DNA from 4 places in the Rhizobium sp. 05N49 genome. Region 2 is predicted to be linked to each of the others. Evidence: predicted binding sites of a transcription regulator. Region 2 holds the regulator's gene; each other region holds the start of a gene.

Region 1 (4,945 bases), on a different contig from region 2:
TCGACATGAACCGCAACCTCGACGAGGGCCTTGAGATGATCAAGAAGGCCGTCGAGCTCCGTCCTGACGACGGCTACATCATCGATTCGCTCGGCTGGGCCTATTTCCGCCTCAGCCGTTACAACGATGCCGTCGACGAATTGGAACGTGCAGCGCAGATCAAGGCTGGCGACGCGACAATCAACGACCATCTCGGCGACGCCTACTGGCGCGTGGGCCGCAAGCTGGAAGCTGTCTATCAGTGGAACCGGGCACTCGCCTCCGAACCCGAGGAAGCCCAGATCCCGAAGATCAAGGATAAGGTCGCAAACGGCTTGCCGGCGCAGGACGATGATGCCAAGGCGGCCGACAAGAAGCAGCCTGACCCGCCGCCGGCGACGCCGCCGCCGGTCGACAAGAAATCCTGAGGCCGCATGCCTGAAACGGGCATGCTGCTTTCCGGGCTCGGCGATTTCGCCGTTACTGAAGATGCCTGCGCAAAAATCAATCTTGCCCTTCATGTGACGGGCCAGAGGGCCGACGGCTATCACCTTCTTGAAATGCTGGTGACGTTTACGCGCCACGGCGATCGGTTGGGGTTTTCCCCAGCCGATGCCGATGACTTCACGCTTTCCGGCCAGTTCGCCGACGTCCTTGCCGATGACCCCGGCACCAATCTGGTGTTGAAGGCCCGCGACCTGCTGCGGGAAGCGGCGGGTGGTGCTCCGCCTGTGCGCATCCATCTCGAGAAGAACCTGCCGATCGCTTCCGGCATCGGTGGCGGGTCTGCCGATGCAGCAGCGACTCTGCGCGGGCTTATGCGCCTGTGGGACGTGCCGCTTCCGACAGAAACTATTGCTGCCCTCGCCCTGACGCTTGGAGCCGACGTGCCGATGTGCCTCAAAAGCACGCCGCTGATTGCACGCGGCATCGGCGAACAGATAGAGACGGCCGATGCCCTGCCCTCCTTCGCTGTGGTGCTCGCCAATCCGCTTAAAGGCGTTTCCACGCCCGAGATCTTCCGGCGGCTTGTCATCAAGAATAATCCTCGCCTGGTCCTGAAAAAGTCGCCGCACTGGATGGAAGCCATAAGAGCGACACGCAATGATCTTGAGCCGCCGGCGCGGGAGCTGGTTCCCGAAATTGCCGAGATTTCTGGCATGCTCGCTGCAGAAGGCGCGCTTTTCACCCGCATGTCCGGCTCTGGTGCGACCTGCTTCGGCATTTTCGAGACGCCCGTTGTCGCGCTGCGTGCCGCCGAGCGTCTTCACGCCGCGCGCCCGGACTGGTATTTCCAGGCGACGGAGACTTTCGCGGGAGGCGCGTGATGGCAGGCCTGGACGAAAAACGACCTTTTATTCCGCTCGGCATAGCGGTTCTGACTGTTTCGGATACGCGTACGCCGGCCGATGACAAATCCGGCGACACGCTGGCGGCACGAATTGCGGAAGCCGGACATCAGCTGATCGACCGCGATATCGTTCCCGACGACCGCGAGAGGATCACCGCCCGCGTGCGTGCCTGGACGGAAGCCAAGGAAATCGACGTCGTCATCACCACGGGCGGGACCGGTTTTACCGGCCGTGACGTGACGCCCGATGCGCTGGAACCGCTCTTCGAAAAGCGGATGGATGGATTTTCGGCCGTGTTCCACCGGATTTCCTACGACAAGATCGGAACGTCGACGATCCAGTCGCGCGCTACGGCAGGTGTTGCCAACGCCACCTTCATCTTTGTGCTGCCGGGCTCGCCCGGCGCCTGCAAAGATGCCTGGGACGGTATATTGAAGGCGCAGCTCGACTACCGGCAGATGCCCTGCAATTTCGTGGAGATCATGCCCCGGCTCGACGAACATCTGAAGCGCGGCGTGACGAAATAGACCGGCTGCGACAGCGATGTCCTCTATGTTGCCAGACCCGGCAGGGCGGGCATCGTTTCCCAGCTGTCGCCTGACAACAGCACGCAGCTTATGCCATGAACATCCGTGACGAGGAGCGTCCAGGTACCGCTTTCGGCGGCATAGACCTCGAGAATGGCGTTCTGATTGATCAACCCGACTGCGGTGAGCTTTTCACCAAAGTTGCTGTCCAGAAATTTGACGATCTCGGATCGGCCTGCGCAACTGTGCATCATCTGCGATGCTGCCGGATGCGGATGCGCGATCAGCGATGCCGTCAGTATGGCGGCCAGCAGGCCGTGGACCATATTGCGTAGCATGACGCACCTCCTTTCGCCGGAAGCCCGGCAGAAGAGGAGATTTTCGTTGACCTGCTCTGCCGCTCACCGGCATCTCATGGCCATCCGTTACGAAGCGAGGCGCTTCGGCGGCGCCATACTCTAATTATAGCGCAAAATTCGATTGGGCGCCATTTTTGCGCAATGTCGCGGAAATGTCGTAGCTACCGCGCGGCACGGGCGACCCAGGAGGGAATCAATTCGCTGGAAAGCTGACGCGGCTTCTGTGCCTTGACGAATTCGGTCAAGCGCATGCCGCTCTTTGCCGCTGAAATGGCGAGCTTCTTCGGCATGAGCAGGCCGAGTTCGAGCGGCGGCCTTGAACGACCGACGCGCTGGAAGAAGGGACGTCGATAGCCGCGCGAGGCAGTAAAGCGCGCAGGGACCTTGTTCAAGGCGACATATTCCGAAACTTCGTCGATCCAGCCCGCCTGAGGTCTTGCGCCCGGCTCGACAAAAAGCAGCCATTCGCCACGGGCCGATCGGATGATGTCTTTGATATCCCACTGCGAATGGAACCGGCAGCCGGCAGCGTCCGCCACCCGCGACGTGCCATCGCGGGAGCCGTGATCGAGCACGACCACGTCACTGACGAGGCCCTCCACGGCGCCCGCCACCAATACCGATAGGGTCTGGGCCAGCTCAGGTTCCTGATCCTGGCATTCAAGAACGACAGTCAACATTGCCTGTTTATAGAGCGCCGCACAAAATTTTGCCAGCGCGACTTTCCTCATTTTGTTCTTGCATTGTTCTCATTTTGCCGATAGGAATATAATCATCAAAACGAGCGAAATCGAACGTTTTTCGCCGCTGGAGAATCCGATGAGACCTCAGTCCCTTGCAGGGCAGACCGCATTTGCGCCTGCCAATAAGGCAGATATTGCCGACGCGATGATCGCGGCCTCGGGGCTGCGCGTCGAAGTCGACCGGCGGCGCGGCCGCGGTGCGGGGCTGAACCCCACCGGCCGCTTCGAGCCGACACAGCGCGAGGCCTTCGATGATGGCTGGCAGACGCTCGAGGAACTGCCCCCCTTCAAGACGGATGTCCAGATCGAGAAGCCACGCACGGCGATTACCCGCAACGAGTCTCCCGATCTTTCCTTTGACAGGTCGATCAATCCCTATCGAGGCTGCGAGCATGGCTGCATCTACTGCTTTGCCCGGCCGACCCATGCCTATATGGGCCTGTCGGCAGGGCTGGATTTCGAGAGCAAGCTCTTCGCCAAGCCGGACGCACCGAAGCTCCTGGAGCGCGAGCTTGCCAAACCCGGCTACAAGGTGCGCGTCATCGCGATCGGCACCAACACCGATCCCTACCAGCCGATCGAGAAGGAATGGCGCATCATGCGGCAGATCCTCGAAGTGTTGAACAAGGCGAACCATCCCGTCGCGATCGTCACCAAGTCGGCGATGATCCTGCGCGATCTCGATATCCTCACGGAAATGGCGGCGAAGAACATCGTGCGCGTCGGCATTTCGGTCACGACGCTCGACCGCAAGCTTGCGCGCCTCATGGAGCCCCGGGCCTCGACGCCGACGCGCAGGCTGGAGGCGATCCGCGGGCTTTCCGAGGCCGGTGTGCGTACGTCCGTGATGGCCGCGCCAATCATCCCCGCGCTCAACGATCATGAGCTGGAACGCATTCTCGATGCCGCCAAAACGGCAGGAGCGGAAGAAGCGAGTTATGTATTGCTGCGGCTGCCATTGGAAGTAAGCCCCCTGTTCCGCGACTGGCTGCTGCAGAACTATCCTGACCGCTACCGTCATGTCATGTCGCTGGTGCGTTCGATGCGTGGCGGCAAGGATTATGACGCGGAGTTCGGCAAGCGCATGAAAGGCGCCGGACCCTACGCGTGGCAGATCGCCCGACGCTTCGAGATGGCTGCGAAGCGGCTGGAATTGACCCGTCGAAGCCTTGCCTTGCGCGACGATCTCTTCGTGCCGCCGAATGGAAGCGGCGTACAGCTTTCGTTGCTGTGACTGGATATTTTCGTGCAATTCCGAAAACGCAAAACCGCGATGCACTTTTGCTGGAATTGCTTTGTTTGTTTACGCAATTCCGGACGTAAAACCGCTACGCACTTTTGCTGGAATTGCTGATGAGCTTGCGTAAGACGTGAAGAAGACCTGCCCTGCGTCTTCTGTCTTGCGCAATTCCTGCGGATGGCCCTGACCGCACCATCTGCCGGACTGCCCCCGGCCGTCGCCGCCCTGATCCGGGGGCTTGCAGGAAATCGGGTTGGCGTGCGAGGTTCAACCGCATGAAACGTCGCACGTCACCCGATTCTCCTCTGCTCTTTGAAGAGGTCCCCCTCGTGCCGGATTTCCGGCTGGAGCTGAAGGCTCGCAAGGCCGGCCACTGGCCCGTCGCGGGCGCCGATGAGGCCGGACGTGGGCCACTGGCGGGCCCTGTCGTTGCTGCAGCCGTGATCCTCGATCCCAAGCGCATTCCTGAAGGTCTCAACGATTCCAAACAGCTTTCGGCGCAGAAGCGCGAGGAGCTGTTCGTCCAAATTCTTGCGACAGCCACGGTTTCCATCGCCTCTTCCAGCTCCACCCGCATCGACGAAACCGATATCCGCAAGGCAAGCCTCGACGCGATGCGCCGCGCGATCTGCGGCCTTTCCGTACCGGCAAGCTACGTGCTGACGGATGGGCTGGATGTGCCTGTCGGGCTCGACTGCCCCGGGCAGGCTGTGGTGAAGGGCGACGCCCGATCCGTTTCGATCGC
Region 2 (4,945 bases):
CGACAAGGAAGACCGGTTCGCCTTATCGAAGGAGGTCTTGTAGACGAGCCCGATGCCAAGCTTGGCGCAGAGTTCCTTCAATGTGCCGGCAACCATGAACGCATGATCGCGGCTTTCCATTTCGCAAGCGCCAGCAATCAGCGACAGGCGTGAAGCATTGGAGAAGGTGACCTTACCGGCGCCTTCGCCGACCGTCACCACGGAGTTGGTAGTAGAGCTCATGATGTTTCCTCAAAGGCGAAGAGTACGCCCTGGCCGGGCGCAGGCTTCACCAGAATACGGTTACCCTTGCGTGTATAGGTCACCCCGTTAGCAGCCAAATGCGCTTCTGTCACGGCCAGATCGCCGACAGCAAAGCGGATCGCCCGACCGCGCAGACCACGATCGGTATCCGACGTGGCAAGATCGAAATAAGCCTCCAGCCCTTCCGGGGTCATCAGGCTGATCTTTGCGTTTCCGGTGGGCACGTCCAGCCCGAAACTCGTGAGCTCAGTAGATGCGCCTTTTGCCACGGAGCGAACGAACTCACCGAAGGCTGTCGGCTCGGGGGCCGCGAGCGCGATCTCGGCAATGCCTGTGACACCATTGGCATGGGTCTCAAGCGCGGTCCGGTTGGCAGGAAGCGGATTGACGCGTTCGACTGCGAAGAGAAAGAAATCCGGTGCCCGCAGGTCGCCAGCGAAGGCGAGCCGGAAGCCGGCAATATTCTCCGTGCCATCCGGCATTTTAACAGGGCGCTCGAACTGCAGCACAGAACCGGCACTCATACTGTCCTTCACGAATCGAGCATGTTCGTGCTTTGCATCTGCCGTCGCAAAGGCAATCGCGGACAGTCCTTCGCTGCCGCAGCGGAAGCGAAAAGCCTGATTGCGGGCGGTGAACACATTGCCATCGTGTGCTGTCTCCTCGCTCTCTTCGACGCTCGCGACACCCAGGGGCTCCAGATAGGATTTGTCGGCAAAGAAAACGCAGGCATTTTCGGTCCCAAAAGGATGACGGGCATCCGGCGCCACAGTGAAACCAAGCTTGCCCAGTCTTTCGCGGGCAAGGTCGATATCGGTAACCGGCAAAACGAGATGATCGATTGCAAGCGTATCTTGGCTCATTAGGTCCCCTCCAACAGTCACAAGGAGATGTGCTTCAGCAGGTGTTGCGAGACAAGGCCGGGAAGGCCCGGGCGCGAGAAAAATAAAATTCTCACCAGAATGGACAGAAGTTTTACGAAAATTTAGCTACTTGCGGAACACATATGGAACATATAGTGTCCGTTCTGGATTTGTTTCAAGACTGGGGTGCACGCCATGCTTACGCGCAAACAACAGGAACTCCTTCTTTTCATTCACGAAAGGATGAAGGAGTCGGGCGTTCCTCCGTCTTTCGACGAGATGAAGGATGCGCTGGATCTGGCCTCGAAATCCGGTATTCACCGGCTGATCACGGCGCTTGAGGAGCGCGGCTTCATTCGCCGGCTTCCGAACCGGGCACGCGCGCTCGAAGTCATCAAACTGCCGGAGGCCTACAGCCCCAGCCTGCAGCCACGTCGCGGCTTTTCACCGAGCGTCATCGAAGGCAGCCTCGGCAAGCCGCAGCCCGTTGCAGCGCCGGCTCCGGCAAAGCCAGCGCCCGCTGCCGATAACGGCAACTCGGTCTCCGTCCCGGTCATGGGCCGCATCGCTGCCGGTGTGCCAATCTCGGCAATCCAGAACAATACGCATGACATCACCGTTCCTGCCGATATGCTCGGCTCCGGCGAACATTATGCGCTCGAAGTTCGCGGCGACTCGATGATCGAAGCCGGCATCTTCGATGGCGACACCGTCATCATCCGAAATGGCAGCACCGCCAACCCGGGTGATATCGTCGTTGCCCTCGTCGACGACGAGGAAGCAACACTCAAGCGCTTCCGGCGCAAGGGTGCATCGATTGCGCTCGAGGCTGCAAACCCTGCCTATGAGACCCGAATTTTCCCACCGGATCGAGTGAAGGTTCAGGGAAAGCTCGTCGGCCTCATTCGCCGCTATCACTGACCGGTGACTGGCTTGCGTCTGCGAATGTATCGCTGCGCCAGTCATAGGCGCGGTGGCGCATCCAGGGGCGTTGCAATGGGCCGAATGCGGTTGCGACATCGATTCCACTATCTGTGAAGCGAAGCTCGACAGAACCTGACTTGCGCAGCGTCTCGGCGGTAAAGAGCAGCGCGCCGGAACGGCAACGGTCGAAGCGCAATCGGACAGGAGTTACGACAATATCGGCCGTATCGCAGGCCGGCCCCAGATAGGCAGCGTTTTCGATGACAGTCAGTTTCTTTCCATTGCCCAGCAAGGCGGTACACCAGGCGCGCTTTTGGCAAGAGAATCGTGACGTTGGGCTGATGGCGAGTGCCTGCCTCATTGTCTCTCTGGCTTCATTCTGTTGATCGGTTGACAGCTGCAATCTTTTGCCATCGGACACGGTGGGTGTGTTGGTGGCTTGAAGCATAACCGGCTTCTGATGCTCTTCGATGGCAAGTGCCCTCTGCCATTGTTCGAAAATGAAGGCTGGCGGCTTTTCACGGTTTGAAGCCATTGCCTCTCCGTCGATTAGAGCGACCAGGCTGCCGTCTTCCGAGATGGTGACGTCGGGCATCGCTTCTGATGGAAGCAACACAACAGCGAACGTTGAAACAGTGATTATTACGGTTCCGATATGCCGCAACCGGGTTCTGAGCAAGGTCAGCAACAGGAAGCCGAAGACGGCTGCCGGAAAGTACCAGCCGGGTAAGCGGGCAACATCTATATTGCCGCCCCACCCCGCCACCGCCTTTGCAATGGCGATCACCAGGTCGAGCCCGAACCCTGCCACCGGCCATAGCCAGCCATCCAGACCAAAAGGCATCAGCAGCATCGCCAGCATGCCGGCCGGCATGACGATGAATGAAATAACCGGCATGGCCGCGAGATTTGCCGGCAGGCCATAAGCAGTCAGCCGGTGGAAATGTTCGATCGAAAACAGCGCCGTCGAGAACCCACCGATGAGAGACGTCAGGAAAATGCCGCCGAAGAAGCCGCCGACCATGAAGAAAGGTTTCATGATCGGAAGTTTGGCAAAGGCATTTTCCCGCATCGGCCGCCCTTTCCAGAGGTCGTATCCGGCGACCAGGGCAAGTGTTGCGGCGAAAGACATCTGGAAGCTCGGTCCGAGCACTTCCGATGGTGAGACCGCGAGGATCACGAGAGCCGACAGCGCCACGTTTCTGAGGCTGATCGACGGCCGATCGAAGAAGACGGCAACCAGCATGATCGCCATCATGATGAAGGCGCGTTCGGCTGAAACGGCAAAACCCGAGATCAGATAGTAAGCCGTCACCGCAGCGAGTGCACCGGCAGCCGCGATCTTCTTGGTCGGCCACGCCTGCGCAATACCGGGGAACAGGCTGAGAATCACGCGCAGCCCGACAAAGAAGATACCGGCGGAGAGTGCCATATTGAGGCCGGAGATCGCCACGATGTGGGCAAGGCCGGACTGCCGCAGTGCCTCCGTCGTTTCATCCGAGATCGCTCGTCTCTCATCGGTGACAAGTGAAGCGGCAAAGGCCCCGGTGTCGCCCGGCAGAGTGGAGCGGATCCGATCGCCGATGCCGCTTCGCAGGCGGTAGAACCACTCCAGTGCGGCCTCGCCGACAGAGCTCGCTTGTTCCGGCTGTTCTGTAACCTTCTTCGGTGCTCCATAGAAGAAGCCGTTAGCACCGATGCCGTCAAAATAGGCGCTGAAGGCAAAATCGTTGAGGTGAGGAAGCGCGGGTCCTGCCGGAGGCGTCAGACGGGCCCTGCCCTCTATGATATCGCCGAGTTCAAAGGGCCGGGCGGCGCCGCGTACGAGCACAGAGATGCGCTCGGGAGGACGCTTGATTTCGGGGGCATCAGTGCCGGCGACGTCAAGGATATAACGCCAGCGCCCTTCACCATCGCCTTCTCGCCGTTCGACCCGGCCAGTCAGCGTTGTCGTCACGGCTGAATCGAGGATCAGCGTCCTTGCCCGCCATGTTTCGATCTGTGCCGAGAGCATTCCGCCGGCAAAGAGAAGCAGGGCAAGCAGTATTGCCCGCAGTCTCGTCCGGGCGTGGCCGCAGAACACAACGGCACTGAGGAGAACGAGCAGGCAAAGGCCGAGCGAGACCGCCGGAACGTTCGAGGCTGCCAGAAACCAGGTTGCAGCACCCGCACCAAGGAAGACCGGCGAGAAGAGAACGAGGCGACCGTGGCCGGCTTCTTCGGCCGCCATACGCACGGACGACCCGGCGTATTGTTTTGCAACGGTTGCCAATTGCCATCGAAACGGGATCGCAAGCTGCGTCCGAGCCGATAGAGGCACAACGGCGCGCGGCACGACACCAGCAAAATCCATATTTTCATCAATGGATTGCTCGTACCGTTCTCTTGTCTCCAACCCCGTCATAATCGCCTGGACCCGCCCCCGGATACCGTCAGAATGCAACCTCAGATCAAAACGCGCAAACAATAATCGATTGAAATACGAGGAAAATTCACAGGAGCGAAAAAACCAGTCAAATCATGGTGTTCTGCTATGCATTCAGCTCATCGCTGCACTGCCTAAAAGATGATGCCGCGATGCACAAAATGGCATCACGGTAACTTGGCATTAGCTTCCCGATCATATAGCTATCGCTGAGGACGCTTAACTCTTATGGCGCTTTTGCGGCGCCACCGCCACTCCGGAGGATCAGCATGACGGATCAAAGCGCTACAATCAAAATCGGTGAAAAATCAGTCGACCTGCCCGTGCGAAAAGGCACGGTTGGACCTGATGTCATCGATATCGGTGCACTCTACAAGAACACGGCTTCCTTCACCTACGATCCCGGGTTTACGTCGACCGCATCCTGTGAATCGAAGATCACCTATATCGACGGTGACGAGGGTGTGCTGCTGCATCGCGGCTATCCGAT
Region 3 (4,945 bases), on a different contig from region 2:
TGATCGGCCTTCGCGGTATTTCCGACGGCGCGGTCGAGCTGCAGCATATTTCCGGCTGGACGGAATATCTGCATATCGTCGACCGCAAGCTTTCCTATGCCGTGGACAGCCTTTTCACCGCTCTGGAGGACGGCGTTTTCTGGTTCTAGAGCATGTCGCGCAAAAGTGTGCAGCGGTTTTGCGATAACGACATGCGAAGACAAAAGCTTGAGGCGCGGCAGCGAATTTGAAAGATCGCGACACGCTTCAAGCGCTGAAAACAGGGACAATCGGGACAATAAAACCTGATACGGCCGAATTCCCGCATTGCAAGAAGAGGCGCTTTTCATTAAAGGCTCGCCATGACCCAGACAGCACATCCCGACAGCGTTCTCATCGTCGATTTCGGCAGCCAGGTGACCCAGCTCATCGCACGTCGCGTGCGTGAAGCCGGCGTCTATTGCGAGATCGTTCCTTTCCAGTCCGCCGAGGAAGGCTTCAAGCGCCTCCAGCCGAAAGCCGTCATCCTGTCCGGCAGCCCGGCCTCGACGGTCGATGAGGGATCGCCGAGGGCGCCGCAGATCATCTTCGACAGTGGTCTTCCGGTGTTCGGCATCTGCTACGGACAGCAGACGATGTGCATGCAGCTCGGTGGCATGGTGGAAAGCGGCCATCACCGCGAATTCGGCCGTGCCTTCCTCGAAGTCGATGAGGACTGCGTGCTTTTCGAGGGCCTCTGGTCCAAGGGTTCGCGCCACCAGGTCTGGATGAGCCATGGCGACCGCGTCACCAAGCTGCCCGAGGGCTTCGAAGTCGTCGCGACGTCGTCCAACGCGCCCTATGCTTTCATCGCCGACGAAAAGCGCAAATATTATGGCGTGCAGTTCCATCCTGAGGTCGTGCATACGCCCGACGGCGCCAAGCTGATCGCGAATTTCATCCATAACATTGCCGGTATCAAGGGCGACTGGACCATGTCGGCCTACCGCCAGAAGGCGGTCGAGGACATTCGCAAGCAGGTGGGTGACAAGCGCGTCATCTGTGCGCTTTCCGGTGGTGTCGACTCCTCCGTCGCAGCGCTGCTGATCCACGAGGCCGTCGGTGATCAGCTGACCTGCATCCTCGTCGACCACGGCCTGATGCGCAAGGACGAGGCGGCCGGCGTCGTCGCCATGTTCCGCGAGCACTACAATCTGCACCTGCTCCATGTCGACGCTTCCGATCGCTTCATCGGCGAGCTCGAGGGCGTTTCCGACCCGGAAACCAAGCGCAAGATCATCGGCCGCCTGTTCATAGAGACCTTCGAGGACGAGGCCAAGAAACTCGGTGGCGCCGATTTCCTCGGCCAGGGCACGCTCTATCCCGATGTGATCGAGTCCGTCTCCTTCACCGGCGGCCCGTCGGTCACCATCAAGTCGCACCACAATGTCGGCGGCCTGCCGGAGCGCATGAAGATGCAGCTCGTCGAGCCGCTGCGCGAACTCTTCAAGGACGAGGTTCGCGCCCTCGGCAAGGAACTCGGCCTGCCCGACAGCTTTATCGGGCGACACCCCTTCCCCGGTCCGGGCCTCGCTATCCGCTGCCCCGGCGGCATTACCCGCGAGAAGCTCGACATCCTGCGCGAAGCCGATGCGATCTATCTCGACGAGATCCGCAAGGCCGGCCTCTATGACGCGATCTGGCAGGCTTTCGCCGTGCTGCTGCCCGTCCAGACCGTTGGGGTCATGGGCGACGGCCGCACCTATGAATTCGTCTGCGCGCTGCGCGCCGTCACCTCGGTCGACGGCATGACGGCGGATTTCTACCACTACGACATGGAATTCCTCGGCCGCGCAGCCACCCGTATCATCAACGAAGTCCGCGGCATCAACCGTGTCGTCTACGACGTGACCAGCAAGCCGCCTGGCACGATCGAGTGGGAATGAAGATCTCGGGAACCCGACACGGGTTCCCGTTTTGCCTCTGCTCCATAGGAGCCTGAATGATAGGCAAAACAGCTGAACAGTGGGTGTTTCAGCATCTAGATCCTGCCAGAGCTAGAGTATTCAATTCTACTCATGAAAAACCGCTGCCGGTTTTATAGGGCTGCGTGCTAATCATCTCAGGCGTGGCTATCCTGAGGCCCGCCCCTCATTGATTGCCCCCCCAAAAAATCAACCTCGGACAGCATGTTGAGACAGCGCCACGCAAGGTTGCTGTTTGACCCTTTCGTATCATCGCTGTGAAAGCTGCTGTTCCTAAAATCCGAGACGCACCTCTCCCAGGGATGATGCCGCCAACTCATCAACCCGAGGTATCGATGCCAATACTTACTTTTGCGAATACGAAAGGAGGCGCCGGCAAAACGACGGTCGCTCTCGTTCTCGCCACAGAACTGGCTCGCCGTGGCCATCGCGTTTCCGTTCTGGATGCCGATCCCCAGCAATGGGCCACACGCTGGCATCGCCTGACTGGTGACGCAGCGGAATTCGCTGTCGTCCCCGGTGTCAGCGAAAATACGATCGAACAGCAGGTCAAGGATCTGAAAAAGCGTGGCGGCTACATCATCGTCGATCTGCCGGCCGGTCTGAGCCCGGCTATGGCGAAAGCCATCGGCTTTTCCGACCACGTGCTGGTTCCGGTCCAGGGATGCGCAATGGATGCCGTCGGCGGTGCGCAGGTGCTCGAGATCATGAAGCAGCTTGCAGCCCAGCATGATATCCGCATCCCGCATTCGGTCGTGCTGACGCGCATCAGTTCGATCATCACCACTCGCGCGCTGCTGGCGGTCAAGGGCCTACTCGCAAAGCAGCAGGTCAATGTCATCGACACGGCACTGATCGAGCGCGCCGCCTACCGCGACATGTTCGTTTCCGGTGGCAGCCTCTATACGATGGATCCTGCTCGCGTCAGTAATCTCGACAAGGCGCAAGACAATGCCCGTATGCTGGCAGACGATGTCCTTCGTCTCGCACCGCCGAAGGCAGCCCGCGCCAAGTCCGCCAGGAAGGTGGCCGAGGTCGTCAAGAACGCTGCCTAATCCATGCCTAGGCGTGATTGATCCCAGCAGACGGCTGCCGCAAAGGTGGCCGTTTCTGTTTTGAGTATCCTCGCAGTAATGTCTGTTCATGTTTTGTTCTTGACCAGAACGCCGATCCCAGTATGCTCCTCCTCGTAAAAACAAGGAGGCGGGCGATGTTGTCCGTAGTTCAAATGCCTCATTTTCCACTCGATCCGAATAGCGCTGGCCCCCGGAAGAAATCCAATCTCGTCGGGGAATTTCACGACAGGATTTTCTTCGCACTTCGTCCAACTATCGAAGCGGCATCCGAGYCGCTGGACATCGCGCAAGTGTATCGCAATAGACATTCTCTGACCGTGCCCTCGCGGCCCAACGCACTGCTTCATGTCACGCTGAACGGCATCGGCGCCTACCGTCGGCTGCCGGATGATATCGTGTTCAGCGCTGAACAAGTCGCCGCGACAGTGCGCGTCCAACCGTTCGAAATTGTTCTCGACGAAGCCATGAGCTTCACGCATCCGGGCCGACCGCAAGCCTTCGTCATCTGCGGCAGGCAAGAAAACGAAGGCCTGCTGGATCTTCGCAACCAAATCCAGGAAGGTCTCTACGAGGCCGGACTGCCCTATAATGTCGGCGGACATCTGACGCCACACATGACGATGCTCTATGATCGCAAGACCGTTCTGCCCGAAAAGCTCGACCGACCCGTGCGCTGGATGGTACAGGAATTCCTGCTGATCCATAGCATCTATGGGAAGAGCGAGCATCGCGTCGTCAACCGATGGCCCCTGATCGGCTGAGCTGCGCTTGCACCGCGGGTGGGGATTCTTGTAAAACTCCCCACTCAATATGCACATGCGGAGCAAGACAGTGGACGTTTCAGAGATCATCCTCCCCGGCGATACACCAGGTATCGAATGGCGTTTGCCAGTCATGTGCTTCCATGGAAAGGATCCTGCGGCACCCAAGGTCTATATCCAGGCTGCCTTGCACGCCAACGAACTGCCGGGCACGGCGCTCGTGCATTTTCTCTGCGGTAAGCTGCGCCAGGCTGAAAGCGAGGGGCGGATCGCGGGCGACATTACGCTCGTGCCGCAGGCAAACCCTGTTGGAGCGGCACAATCGCATTTTGGTGAATTGCAGGGTCGCTTCGATCTGGGGTCACGAACCAATTTCAATCGCGATTTTCCGCTGATCTCGATCCGTGATCGGGCAGAGCTACTTGACGGATCCGATAATTACCCGGCTATAGATCGGTTGAAACGAGAGCTGATACATATGGCGCTCGGGGCCGATCTGGTGCTCGACCTGCATTGCGATGATGAATCGCTGCAATATGCCTATATCGACGAAGCCTTCTGGCCGGAGGCTGCTGACCTTGCCAATGCGCTCCACATGGAAGCGGTGCTGCTTTCAGATGGCGAGAGTTCCGCCTTCGAAGAGGCGGTCGGTTTTGCGTGGAAGTATGAGGTGCCGGGCGAGCGCAAGGCCAAGCTTCCCGGCAAACTTTCGGTGACTGTGGAACTGCGCGGCCGCCGTGACGTCTATCCCGATATGGCCGAGAAAGACGCCGAGGGGCTGCTGCGCTTCCTCATCGGGCGCGGTGTCGTCAACGGCAAACCTTCCGGAGACAAGACCTTCGCCGGACCTGCCGTGCCGCTCGACAATGTGGAGATCGTGCGTGCGCCGCAGGGTGGTACCGTGCTCTTCCACCGCAATATCGGCGAACATGTCTCGGAAGGAGAGCTTCTGGCGACGATCGTCACCCGGCCCGGCTTTGCCGAAGGGGATATCGATATCCGGGCGCCACAGGATGGGCTGTTTCTCACACGGACATCTGATCGCCTTGTGCGCCGGCGCGGCGACCTGATGAAGATCGCCGCCGACAAGCCAAGCAGGGCGACGCGAAAGGCCGGTACGCTGGAAGACTGACCGGCGTTCTTTTCAACACGCGAATGTAAAGCT
Region 4 (4,945 bases), on a different contig from region 2:
GGCCCTGCCTTGATCCACAGCAGGATCTTGTCTCTCACCCAGCGGTCATTTTATGCAGCGGCAGTCAGCCTTTCGCCCGCGACGCGATAGGAGATCGCCTCTGCGAGATGGATACGTCCAACAGTATCCTTGCCGTCGAGATCTGCGAGCGTGCGGGCGACCTTCAGGACGCGATGATAACCCCGCGCCGAGAACTTCATCTTGTCCGCGGCATCGCGCAACAGCTGCAATCCGGCCGCATCCGGCTCAGCAAATTTCTCGATCATCGAAGTAGAGCAGCCGGCATTGGTCGAAATACCTCTGGCGCCTGCAGAAGCATACCGTTCGCGCTGGATGTCACGGGCGCGGGCCACGCGCCGGGCAACATCGGCGCTCGCTTCGGCTGCCGTCGGCCGGATAAGATCGGCGGCGGAGACCGCCGGCACGTCGATGCGGATATCGATACGGTCCATCAGCGGGCCGGAAATACGGGCCTGATAATCCGTCATGCAGCGCGGCCCGCGGGCGCAGGTATGGCCGGGTTCACCTGCCATGCCGCAGCGGCACGGATTCATGGCCGCGACGAGCTGGATCCGCGCGGGATAGGAGACCCGATGATTGGCCCGCGCGATGACGCATTCGCCGCTTTCCAGCGGCTGACGCAGGGCATCAAGCACCTGTGGTGCAAATTCCGGGAATTCATCGAGGAAAAGCACGCCGTGATGGGCAAGCGAGGCTTCGCCCGGCCGGGCGCGCAGGCCGCCGCCAATGAGGGCCGCCATCGTCGCCGAATGATGCGGCGTGCGAAATGGCCGCCGGTCGGAGAGCTTGCCACCGGAGAGCTGACCGGCGATGGAGTGGATCATCGAGACTTCCAGCAATTCGGCCGCCGAGAGCGGCGGCAGGATGGACGGCAGCCTGGACGCCAGCATCGACTTGCCGGAACCGGGCGGCCCGACCATGATGAGGTTATGGCCGCCGGCAGCCGCCACTTCCAGGGCCAGCTTGGCGCTTTCCTGGCCCTTGATCTCGGCGAGATCGGGCAGATTGGCGGCATTCGGACGAATGGATGGTTCCGGTCGCGACAGGATCTGCGTGCCGCGGAAATGATTGGCGAGTGCTATCAGGCTGCGCGGCGCCAGGATATCGACGTCCGAACCGGCCCAGGCGGCTTCCGCTCCGCTTTCGGCAGGGCAGATCAGCCCTTTGCCCGTCGCGTTGGCGCCGATAGCAGCCGGCAGAGCGCCGGCGATTGCGGCGATCGTACCGTCGAGATTGAGTTCGCCGACGACGACGTAATCGGACAAGGCATCCGCGGGAATTGCGCCGAGTGCAGCCATTAGTCCAAGTGCGATGGGAAGATCGAAATGGCTGCCCTCCTTGGGAAGGTCGGCAGGCGCAAGGTTGACCGTCACGCGCTTGGACGGCAACGCCAGGCCGGAGGCGTGCAGGGCTGCCTGTACCCGCTCGCGGCTTTCCGCGACCGCCTTGTCAGGAAGCCCGACGATCTGGATCCCCATCTTGCCGGGAGCGACCATGACCTGGACCTCGACCGGAACACCTTCAATGCCCTGAAATGCAACCGTACTGACGCGCGCGACCATGCCCCTGCCCCGTGACCCCGATACCCAACCTATGAAGGCGGTCACAATCTGGCATGGAAGCCGGAATAAAACAAGAACGATAAGCGAACGAATTCAGCTATCCGCTGCAATCAAATTGCAGCGGGTTGCAATCTTGGAACGGAGGCGATCAAAGGCGGAACGACAAGAACACTTTTGGTAGTCCGGAAGTATTCCTGGCTTTGCTTTAGCCGCGCTTGCCCTCGATAGCATCCCACAAAAGGCTTGCGATATCGGCGCCGCCGAACTTCTTTACTTCGCGGATGCCAGTTGGCGAGGTCACGTTGATTTCGGTCATGTAATCGCCGATGACATCGATGCCGACGAGCAGGAAGCCGCGTTCGCGCAGGGCCGGGCCGATGCGATCGCAGATTTCCTTTTCGCGCGCCGTCAGTTCGGTTGGCTCAGCACGGCCGCCGACATGCATGTTGGAGCGGCTGTCATGCTCGGCGGGAACACGATTGATGGCGCCGGCAAATTCACCGTCGACGAGGATGATGCGCTTGTCGCCCTTACGCACGTCGGGCAGGTACTGCTGGGCGATGAAGGGCTCGCGGAAGAGCTGGCCGAACATTTCGAGCAGCGAGGACAGGTTGCGGTCATCCTTGGTGGAGTGGAAGACGCCTGCGCCGCCATTGCCGTAGAGCGGCTTCAGGATGATATCGCCCAACTCGTCGCGGAAGCGGCGGATCTCCGCGGGATCCTTGGTAATCAGCGTCTTCGGCATGAGGTCGGAAAATTCCGTGACGAAGATTTTTTCGGGCGAGTTACGCACCCAGGCCGGATCATTGACGACAAGCGTCTTCGGATGGATGCGCTCCAAAAGATGCGTCGAGGTGATGTAGGCCATGTCGAAAGGCGGATCCTGGCGCAGCAGGACGACATCCATGGTCGAGAGGTCGACGCGTTCGGGCGCACCAAGCTCATAATGGTCACCCTTGACGTCGCGCAAGACCATCGGCTCGACGGAGGCATAAAGCTTGCCGTCGCGGAAGCTCAGGCGATCAGGCGTGTAATGAAAGAGCTTGTAGCCACGCGCCTGCGCCTCGATGCTCATGGCGAAGGTGGAATCGCCCGCGATGTTGATGCCGGAGACATGGTCCATCTGGACCGCTACGTTCTTGATCTTGGCCATTTCCGTCCCTTGAGCTGATGCCGCCCAGATGTAGGTCGGTCAGGTATCAAACGCAACGGCAATCAATGGCTTCGGGCGTTTCGGGATGCGCAATTTTCAGGCTGCGATACCGGAGCCACCGCTGTTGCGCAACAGGTTGCGCAGGCGGTAGGCGATGGCAAGCGGCTTCGGGAAGGGCTTGCGCAGGAAGGCGACCTTGCGGACGTAGTTATCGACCCTCCAGTTGGCCCAGGTGCCGCCGGCAAAGAAGGCGACGTCACCGGTCTTCAGCGTGCGTTCCGTTCCGTCTTCGGTGGTGACATGCACCTCGCCTTCGAGGATCATGACCGTTTCGTCCCAGCCGAAACGCCAGCGGAATTCACCCGATGTGCAATCCCAGATCGCCGTCAGCGACGCCTCGTCATGGCCGCGGGAATGTTCTGCCGTGCGTGCCTGCGGGTTTCCGCTGATGATCCAGTCCGGATTGATCGGCGTCGGTTTCAGAACCAAGCCATCGCTTGCGTGCGCGATGAATGTTTTCCCTGATGGTTTCAACGCCGCATAAGGCACGGACCGCGCCGCCATGGCGACGGCGGTCGCAAGCATCATCTTCCAGGCCATGCATAACCCCCAATTTGCTACCCCTAGCTCAGCCGTGGATAACAAAAGAGTCGTAAAGGGCCGTTCAAGCAGGCGCTAAAATTTTAATGAAAGCTTGTTCGCCGCCGACGACTTGCGGATACCGTCACTGCCGCCAGAACAAACTCGGCGAGAGATCAGAAGGCATCCGGGAAATGACGAGGCAGTTTCCCGGGCACTATCGCAACGATATCGTAGCGCTGCGATAGCCGCGCATAATCGCGCTGACGGGCAAGCCAGAGATCGCTTGCAGCCCGGATCCGATTTTGTGATGTGTAGGAGACGGCATCTATCGCACCTGTTTCGTCGGCGCGCGCCTTGACCTCGACGAAGACGGCCAGGTCCCTCTTTCGGGCAATGATGTCGATCTCGCCGAGCTTCGTTTTGTAGCGCATGGCAAGGATGCGATAGCCTTTCAGCATCAGGAAAACGGCGGCAATATATTCCGCGGCCGAACCCCGGCGCAGCGCCTTTCTCCTGCGGAGCGTCGCTTCGCCGTCAGCCATTTGCCGCCTTCATATCGAGAAGCTTCTGGTAGAGCACCTTGCGTGGCAGGCCGGTCAAGCGGGCAGCCTCGGTCGCGGCCTTGGCCGTTGGTAGGGATTTCGCGAGATCGGTGAGAATCGCGTCGACATCGGCTTCGGTGGCGGGCTGCTCTTTCGGCGGGCCGATCACCAGCACGATCTCGCCCTTCACATTGTCATGCTCTTCATAGTGGACCGCAAGATCGGAAAGCGTACCGCGGCGGAACTCCTCGTAGGTCTTCGTCAGTTCGCGGCATACAGACGCCTGGCGCCCACCGCCAAGCACATCGGCTGCGGCAAGCAGCGTCGCACCGATGCGGTGGGGCGATTCAAAAAAGATCAGTGTTGCCGGTGCGTTTGCGAATTCCGCGAGACGGTCTCGGCGAGCCTTGTCCTTAGTCGGCAGGAAGCCCGCAAAGAGAAAGGCGTCGTTTGGCAGGCCTGAACCGACGAGGGCAGCAAGCGGCGCCGAAGCGCCGGGAATGGGGATAACGCGGTAACCTGCCTCGATCGCCTGCTGCGCAAGACGATAACCGGGATCAGATACAAGCGGCGTGCCGGCATCGGAAACAAGCGCCACCGACTTGCCCGCCTCGAGCGCCTGCAGGAGCCTCGGCCCTGCCTCATCGGCATTATGTTCATGATAAGCGAAAGGCCGGTTCTGGATGCCGTAGCGATCAAGCAGGACGCGGGTAACGCGTGTGTCCTCGCAGGCCAGGACGTCGGCACCGGCAAGCGTTTCCAGTGCCCGCAGCGTAATGTCGCCCAGATTGCCGATCGGCGTGGCAACGAGATAGAGGGCCGGTTCGAGCGGGCGTGCCGGCACCGCAATATTATGCAGGCGAAAGCCGCGCCGGGCGCCGGTTTCCGCTCTCACCTCTTCCGTCATGTCACTCGCTTTCGTCCCGCCAGCCTCTTGCCTTTATGGGCGAGCGGTGCTGCTTCGACAAGAGCCGCAATTTCTGTGAGCATTGCGCTGCAAAACGGCATTTGCGAGCCTGTGGACGGCCATGCCTCTTGCAATCGCTGGCAAAGTTCTGCCATTTTGCCCGTCCACTCCCCTCTCC

What was found. The regulator LexA, encoded in region 2, represses DNA repair genes until DNA is damaged. The targets are predictions, from matches to a motif close to TGTTCNNNNTGTGTTCNG.
Region 1: the regulator LexA is predicted to act here: its motif matches at 2,951-2,968, upstream of AC1DF8_RS32610 (PA0069 family radical SAM protein).
Region 3: the regulator LexA is predicted to act here: its motif matches at 3,082-3,099, upstream of AC1DF8_RS05465 (2'-5' RNA ligase family protein).
Region 4: the regulator LexA is predicted to act here: its motif matches at 1,645-1,662, upstream of AC1DF8_RS05600 (YifB family Mg chelatase-like AAA ATPase).

Annotation. Positions count from the first base shown of each region.
Region 1 is NZ_JBFTME010000027.1:58,296-63,240, reverse strand. It holds gene AC1DF8_RS32635 (tetratricopeptide repeat protein) at 1-407, shown strand, start outside; gene AC1DF8_RS32630 (4-(cytidine 5'-diphospho)-2-C-methyl-D-erythritol kinase) at 414-1,307, shown strand; gene moaB (molybdenum cofactor biosynthesis protein B) at 1,307-1,858, shown strand; gene AC1DF8_RS32620 (hypothetical protein) at 1,882-2,196, opposite strand; gene AC1DF8_RS32615 (glycosyltransferase family 2 protein) at 2,379-2,897, opposite strand; gene AC1DF8_RS32610 (PA0069 family radical SAM protein) at 3,037-4,194, shown strand; gene AC1DF8_RS32605 (ribonuclease HII) at 4,476-4,945, shown strand, end outside.
Region 2 is NZ_JBFTME010000006.1:366,885-371,829, forward strand. It holds gene kdsA (3-deoxy-8-phosphooctulonate synthase) at 1-222, opposite strand, end outside; gene AC1DF8_RS15400 (VOC family protein) at 219-1,106, opposite strand; gene lexA (transcriptional repressor LexA) at 1,302-2,027, shown strand; gene AC1DF8_RS15410 (ComEC/Rec2 family competence protein) at 2,008-4,434, opposite strand; partial or broken gene AC1DF8_RS15415 (citrate/2-methylcitrate synthase) at 4,725-4,945, shown strand, end outside.
Region 3 is NZ_JBFTME010000002.1:254,363-259,307, reverse strand. It holds gene AC1DF8_RS05480 (5'-methylthioadenosine/S-adenosylhomocysteine nucleosidase) at 1-149, shown strand, start outside; gene guaA (glutamine-hydrolyzing GMP synthase) at 342-1,904, shown strand; gene AC1DF8_RS05470 (ParA family protein) at 2,279-2,998, shown strand; gene AC1DF8_RS05465 (2'-5' RNA ligase family protein) at 3,310-3,780, shown strand; gene AC1DF8_RS05460 (succinylglutamate desuccinylase/aspartoacylase family protein) at 3,851-4,912, shown strand.
Region 4 is NZ_JBFTME010000002.1:278,135-283,079, reverse strand. It holds gene AC1DF8_RS05600 (YifB family Mg chelatase-like AAA ATPase) at 51-1,583, opposite strand; gene gshB (glutathione synthase) at 1,789-2,736, opposite strand; gene AC1DF8_RS05590 (cupin domain-containing protein) at 2,833-3,336, opposite strand; gene AC1DF8_RS05585 (YraN family protein) at 3,492-3,860, opposite strand; gene rsmI (16S rRNA (cytidine(1402)-2'-O)-methyltransferase) at 3,853-4,767, opposite strand.